DNA from 2 places in the Halobacillus sp. H74 genome. Region 2 is predicted to be linked to the other one. Evidence: riboswitches for the same ligand, from Rfam matches in the RefSeq annotation. Region 2 holds a riboswitch; the other holds the start of a gene.

Region 1 (3,418 bases), on a different contig from region 2:
GGATTGCTTCTGTTACATAATATTTAGCTTCTTCCACTGCTCTCCCTAGTGAATGACCCCGACTTAAATTAGCCGTAATTGCAGCCGAGTACGTACAACCCGTCCCATGTGTATTTGCAGAATCGATCCGTTCTGTCTCAAATGACTGGATGCGGCTCCCATCGAATAAATAATCAATCGCCTTTCCGTTCAAATGACCACCTTTCACAAGTGCTGCCCCGGCGCCTAAATCCGTCACGATATGTTTTGCAGCCATTTTCATATCTTCTTCCGTTTCAATCGTTTCTCCAGTTAAATGTTCTGCTTCCGGGATATTCGGGGTCACTAATGTTGTCAGAGGAAGGAGCTGTTTTTTCAGATACTCACGTGATTCCGACTCAATTAAAGGATCCCCGCTTTGGGCGACCATGACAGGATCCATCACATAGAATGCATCCACCTTCTCTAGCCACTCTTTGAAGGCTTCCATCATATTTTTTTGGGCAATCATTCCTGTTTTCAGAGCATGAATCGGCATATCTTCGGAAACGGATTGCAATTGCTGCCGAAGCATTTCTACAGGAATATGGTGCACATCCCTCACCCCCGTGGTATTTTGGGCAACAATGGAGGTGATCGCACTCATCCCATACACCTTCAGCTCCTGAAAAGTTTTCAAATCAGCTTGGACACCTGCACCTCCGCTCGGGTCTGTTCCAGCAATGGTTAAAGCACAAGGGATCTGTTTCATCGTGACACCGCCTCCTCTAGTGGCCATTGTTCACATGTGTAAGACATCTCCCAAAAAGCCAATTCCAATTGACAGCTTTTCCGGAAGGCTGTTTTCATCTGCTGTTTCTCCATTTCAGAAGCTTGCTCAGCATACTTATCCAGTCGTGCACATAACTGACCTGTCAATCCTGCTACTTCCTCTTCTGCATAGAAGTTAATCCATGTATAAAAGGGGTGAGAATCATTTGGCTGATACTGCCTGATCAATTCGTTCCCAATTTCCAGGTACGTCCAGGGACAAGGAAGCAAAGCAGCTAATATTTCTCCAAGGCTCCCTGTGTGGGCATGATAGAGCATGTGCTTGATGTAATGATCTGCGGTAGGTGGAAGTTCATACCCCTGCAATGCCTCATAATCGACGCCGATCACATTACAGAAATTGTGATGGGGGTGAACTTCGCTATGAAGAATGAAACCGATTTGCTCGTTGAAAAGTTCTATATCTTCTCTCTGTGCAGACTTGGCTACCGCAAGGCCATATACATGCATGAAAGCATTCAAATATTCATAGTCTGCTTTGATATAATGAGCTATAGACTCATGAGGAACATCGCCTTTCCCTATTCCCTGCACGAAAGAATGAGCAAAAATTTGTTCCAGGACATCTTGATTTTCATTTTTTAATTGTTGAGTAAATGACATAGTGAGCCTCCTTGATATATTCGGAAGCTACCAGGAGGGAGGTTTTGAGGATCCTGAGGACTACTTCCCTCCGCTGGCATGACCCAGATCAGGTGTTGAGGGACAAAGGAATCTATCCTTTTCTCAGCGAGTACTCGCGCCCCTAGTAGTTTCCGTGTATTATGGTTGTAAGAGATATTTTTCAACTTCTATCCGAGACAATACAAACCAACCGATCATTGCCCCAGAGATACTGCTGACAAGAAACGACGGTAAAAAAGCAAAGGCACCCGCCGAGCTGCCCATCACCAATTGAGCAATTGGTACAGCTACAAAAGCACCGATCACACCGGTTCCTATCACTTCTCCGACAATAGCGGAAGCTTTTTTCCTGTACATTTTGTAAAATAGACCCGCAAAAAGGGCCCCTACCATACCGCCCGGAAAAGCCAGTATCGTACCTAAACCTAACAAAAACCTTAAAATACCAATGCAAAAAGCGATGCCGACAGCAGGGAGAGGTCCCAGTGTCACCGCAGCCATCACGTTAACAGCGTGCTGGACAGGATATGCTTTAGCCACACCGGCAGGAAACCATAGGAATTGAGCACCAAGCGTGCCTATGGCTATGAACACGGCCATTGTAGTAAGTAGGCGTGTATGCTGCATGTATACCTCCTTTCTTATGAGGAGAAACAAAAAAGCCAGATCCCTAGAAGGACCTGACTTGGAATGAAGACAGTCGATATATAAATCGTCTGACTACTTCCCTCCGCTGGTATTAACCAGATCAGGTTCGTAAGAGTCAGAAAGCTTTTTCGCTTTCCTCTCAGCCAATTCAGGCTCCCCTAGTAGTTTAATAGAATTATTCGCTTGGTTGGTATTCATCATAACAAATTCGGATTTATCTGTCATGTGAAACTTTTTTATGAAAGAAACGTCCATGTAATAACAAAGTAAAGGAGCGATCTTCATGAAAAATTGGTGGATGATTGGTTTGCTGGTCAGTTTCTCCTTTCTCGTTGCCAGCTGTGGAACTCAAGAATCCAGTTCTCAAGAATATGACCCAGCAGATGAAAAAGAAGCACCTGCCCCGGACATGAGTGGATTTGTCATGGAACAAGAGGAGGACAGAATTTTAGTTGTCACCTCAATGAATGAAGAGACCACTCAGGAAGGACGGGCGATGTGGGTCTCTGGAGTTTCCAGTGACCCATGGGTAGGAAAACAAGTGGAAGTTTGGATAGACGGAGAAATTTTAGAGTCTTTTCCTGAACAGGCGAAAGCCGAGAAAGTTCAAGAGCTCGAAATGAGTGAGGTGGAAGGAGCCGATCTCAAAGCATCAGAAGCCCTATCAACAGCCTTGTCTGAAATCCGATCCACCGAGGATATCCTTGTAGTTGAAATGCTGGCATTCGATGTAGATTCTGATAAATGGACGGTCAAACTCCATAGACGCGGGGAAAATGATGATAAACTGAAGGAAATCGTCGAGGACAAAAAATAGAGCGCCTCCTTTTTTAGAAGCGCTCTATGTCTCCACCTTTTTCAATAGCCATAACCTTACACTTAATTCCAGCAAAAAGAGGTCATCTGCATCCAACAGGGATAAACCCGTCAAATGCTCAATGTTACGGAGACGATGAAGCAGCGACTGTCTATGCAAATTCAGCGCCCTCGCCGTCTGGCTCACATTGCTGTTGTATTTATTGTAGATCATAAAGGTGTGGATCAATTCGGTTTGCCTTTTTTGATCATAATCAATCAGTTGTTTTAATGTGTCATGCACAATATTCCCGATTTCCTTTTCATGGGAGAGAGCCATGAGAAGTCTATTCATCCTGGTGTCACTGAAAAATGTCCGCTCCCCTTCTTCATGCTGCTGTCTTCCAATCTTCAAAGCCGTCACCGCTTCTTCATAGCTCTGATGAAACGTGCGGTATCCCCCTTTGTGACAACTAATCCCCCAATTGATGGTAATTCCTGCTAACAACTCGTGAAGCCTTCGTTCAATAAGGTCGAGAAA
Region 2 (3,418 bases):
CCATTTTCCAGTTTACTTCTAATATGATTGTGATAACATACATATTAACAGAACAAATGTTCGTATTAAAGAGGGGGTGACTGTAAATGATGGGAATATTGAATCGTGCTGCAGATGCTAAGAAGAGTCTTGAGATAATTTATGTAGATGGGAAAGGGAACATGACTCAAAGGAAAATCCGCGTTGTAGAAGTCCGTGAAAATCAAATCCTCGCTTATTGTTACTGCCGGAATCAAGTACGCTTATTTAGTAAAGACGGAATTCTTTCAGTGTTTCCTTGTAATGAAAGGAAAAGTGTAGTCATTTGATAAATAGAACCGCAAATAAGGGGGAAAAGACCAAACTTCTTAATCACATGATTGACTACTCCTAACAAATTACAATATGTATTAAACCTGTTCAGAAAATAATCAAGGAATCCCTTTAAGGGATTCCTTGATTAAAAAGTAATTTATTTATCGTTGGTATGGTTCTCATCTGGAGTAATTTCTTCAGATGCTTCCATGCTTAATTCACTACTTGGTTTAATATTTTCTCGTTTTTCCTTTTTCTCTCTATCAAGGCTTCTTGCTACAGATTTGTGGAAGAAATACTCAAAGATTGTTAAGGAAATTGCTGAATATATTGAAGCTTCGAATACGTCATTTCCTACAGTTAAAGCATCGGTCATAAAATACAGGACAACAAAGGCTAATACGAAGTCTGCACTTGTAGCAACTGTATTATTGGATCGTGAAAGTATCATTAAGTCCCCCAATGCATACGAAAGTACATTAAGTACAAGGGTAATTAAAAATACATTTCCGAATGATACATCAAACCCGAGTCCTAAAATGATATAGAGAATTACTAAGCTTAACAAAAATTTCATGGCGAGTAGTTTTAAATGTGTCATTGAAATCACCTCCTCATTTTTTATTATCTCCAAGGGAGGGAAGGCTATCCTTGTAAATGTATCTCTAAAAAGATATGCCCTTATAATGAAGAAACTCGGGTAAGTTATTTATGATTTGGGGCAGAAATGGGGCAGAATTTTATTATTATTGCCCCAATTTCATTGGTGAACGTCGTTTTTAATCTTAAAAAACGTTGATTTAATGGTATTTAGACCTGCATGAGCGATTGCTATCCGAACTACTCCAACAGCCTTCTAAGCTGTAGGTCGTTCCGTGGCCAGTTTGAGCTTGTACTTCCGACTGGATAATGACTGGATTTTATTTATATATACACATATCCTATTTGATCTCGCACTAACAACGTAAAGTTGGAACACCGATTATCTAAGGGTTCTTACGTCTTATCTTCTATTATTTATTTAATACAGTGAATGGGCGGCATGATGTAATAACGCCCAAAACCCTGGTATGAAAGGGTTTGTAGCCTGATATAATCCCTGATTGACATACTTCTTGTCATTCAAAAATCGGAAAACCATATAAATGAAAGCCTCTCGTAGTTCAAAGAACTTTTGAGAGGCTTTTTTATGTATGTAAATAAAATAGGGATTTTTACTTTTTGTAAATATCATTCAGAAATTGTCTAGTTTCGTGGTGCCAATCCACAAATTGAAAAAAGTCAGACAACAGTATAGACGAATAAATAAAAATAATGTATGGTATAAATGAAATCAATGAAAAATTTAATAGGTGAATTCACTAGGGGAGCCTTTTTTAAAGGCTGAGATCAAAGTATAACTTTGGAACTCTTTGAACCTGACCTGGCTAAAAACACCAGTGGAGGAAAGTGCATACATGAAATATAACAATTATATTTCATCTTGTTAGTATAATTGAACAAGCCACTTTTCTTTTCTGGGAAGTGGCATTTTTTATGTCTAGAGAGTGCTGCTATGAGACTGCGTATCTATTACCCGTTCCCTACGTTCAATTCCCGGATAACAATTTAATAAGTATACTTCACTGGGGGAGCCATGAATTGGCTGAGAGAAGCTTGGAGCTTTGACCCTTATAACCTGATCTAGATCATACTAGCGGAGGGAAGTGAAGCGAGTGGAATCTTTCTTTCTATATCTATATTCAAAAGTAATAGCTCGCTCCTTCTCGTGAAGGGGCGAGCTATTTTATTTTGGAAAGGAGCAAGTATTATGGATAACAAGTTAGTTCGGTTATGGAATGAAGTGGAAGAAAGAGAAGAAGAAATTTTGACCCTATTGTCCGATTTGGTATCCTATCCAACTTTGAGTCCGCCTGCCAGAAATGCGGAGAAAGCTCAAGAGTACATGGCCGATAAAATGAAAGGTCTGGGCTTTTCCATCGAGTCATGGGATCTGTATCCAGGGGATCCTGTGGTAGTAGGCACTAAACGGGGACAAGACGAAGACCAGGCGAAGAGTCTGATCATTAACGGCCATCTCGATGTAGCAGCAATCGAGGAAAATGAGCGATGGGAGTATGATCCATTCGTATGTACGGTAACGAAAAACAAAGTAATCGGGCGCGGGGTAGCAGATATGAAAGGAGGCATGGCTGGGGTTCTTTTTGCATTGCAGGTGTTGCATGAAGCTGGTGTAGAACCTAAAGGAAATCTCTCTGTCCAATCCGTTGTTGGGGAGGAGGTTGGAGAAGCAGGGACTAAGTCTTGTTGTGATAGAGGGTATCATGCTGATTTAGCGTTAGTAGTCGATACAAGTGACTGTCATATTCAGGGGCAGGGTGGTGTGATCACTGGCTGGATAACAATCGAAAGCAGAGAAACACTTCATGATGCCCAAAGGCGGTCGATGGTCCATGCTGGGGGTGGACTCCATGGTGCTAGCGCGATAGAGAAAATGATAAAAATAATTACAGCGTTGCAAGAGTTGGAGCAGCACTGGGCAGTCACGAAATCGAGCCCTGGTTTTCCTTCCGGTTCCAATACAATCAACCCGGCTGTAATTGAAGGCGGCCGTCATGCGGCTTTCATTGCCAATCGCTGCTCGTTATGGATCACCGTCCATTACTATCCGGACGAACACTATGAAGAAGTGATCAGAGAGATAGAAACGCACATTAATCATGCAGCAAAGGCAGATCCCTGGTTAAGAGATCATCCACCTCAATTTTCATGGGGTGGTACGTCCATGATAGAAGAACAAGGAGAAATATTCCCTGCATTTTCAGTGGACACCAGGCATGCCGGGGTTGAGTTGTTGGCAAACGCACATCAACGTATTTACAAAACTCCAGTGGATTATTCTATGTCTCCTACTGTTACAGATGGGGGATGGTTAGCGGAGGCCGGCATCCCTACTGTCCTGTATGGCCCCGGAACACTAGATCAAGCACATGCTGTTAATGAGTCGCTGAATCGAAACCAGCTTTTACGGTTCACCAAAACAATGGTCACTTTTTTATATGACTGGTTTCAATATTCTGAGCGAAAGGATGAGATATGATGTTTACCGATCGTCTTTATAATC

Evidence for each region. Region 2 has a riboswitch for thiamine pyrophosphate ahead of ACTWPX_RS07070 (acetylornithine deacetylase). Riboswitches for the same ligand answer to the same signal wherever they lie in the genome.
Region 1: linked by a shared signal. The riboswitch ahead of thiW (energy coupling factor transporter S component ThiW) and the one ahead of ACTWPX_RS07070 (acetylornithine deacetylase) in region 2 are both predicted to bind thiamine pyrophosphate.

What each region holds. Positions count from the first base shown of each region.
Region 1 is NZ_JBQQCI010000001.1:345,555-348,972, forward strand. Features, by position in the region: gene thiD (bifunctional hydroxymethylpyrimidine kinase/phosphomethylpyrimidine kinase) at 1-730, opposite strand, end outside; gene tenA (thiaminase II) at 727-1,413, opposite strand; TPP riboswitch at 1,462-1,567, opposite strand; gene thiW (energy coupling factor transporter S component ThiW) at 1,573-2,061, opposite strand; TPP riboswitch at 2,143-2,252, opposite strand; gene ACTWPX_RS01675 (DUF3221 domain-containing protein) at 2,366-2,899, shown strand; gene ACTWPX_RS01680 (PucR family transcriptional regulator) at 2,924-3,418, opposite strand, start outside.
Region 2 is NZ_JBQQCI010000003.1:112,694-116,111, forward strand. Features, by position in the region: gene ACTWPX_RS07060 (hypothetical protein) at 87-308, shown strand; gene ACTWPX_RS07065 (YndM family protein) at 452-895, opposite strand; TPP riboswitch at 1,648-1,759, shown strand; TPP riboswitch at 1,912-2,016, shown strand; gene ACTWPX_RS07070 (acetylornithine deacetylase) at 2,105-3,394, shown strand; gene tenA (thiaminase II) at 3,394-3,418, shown strand, end outside.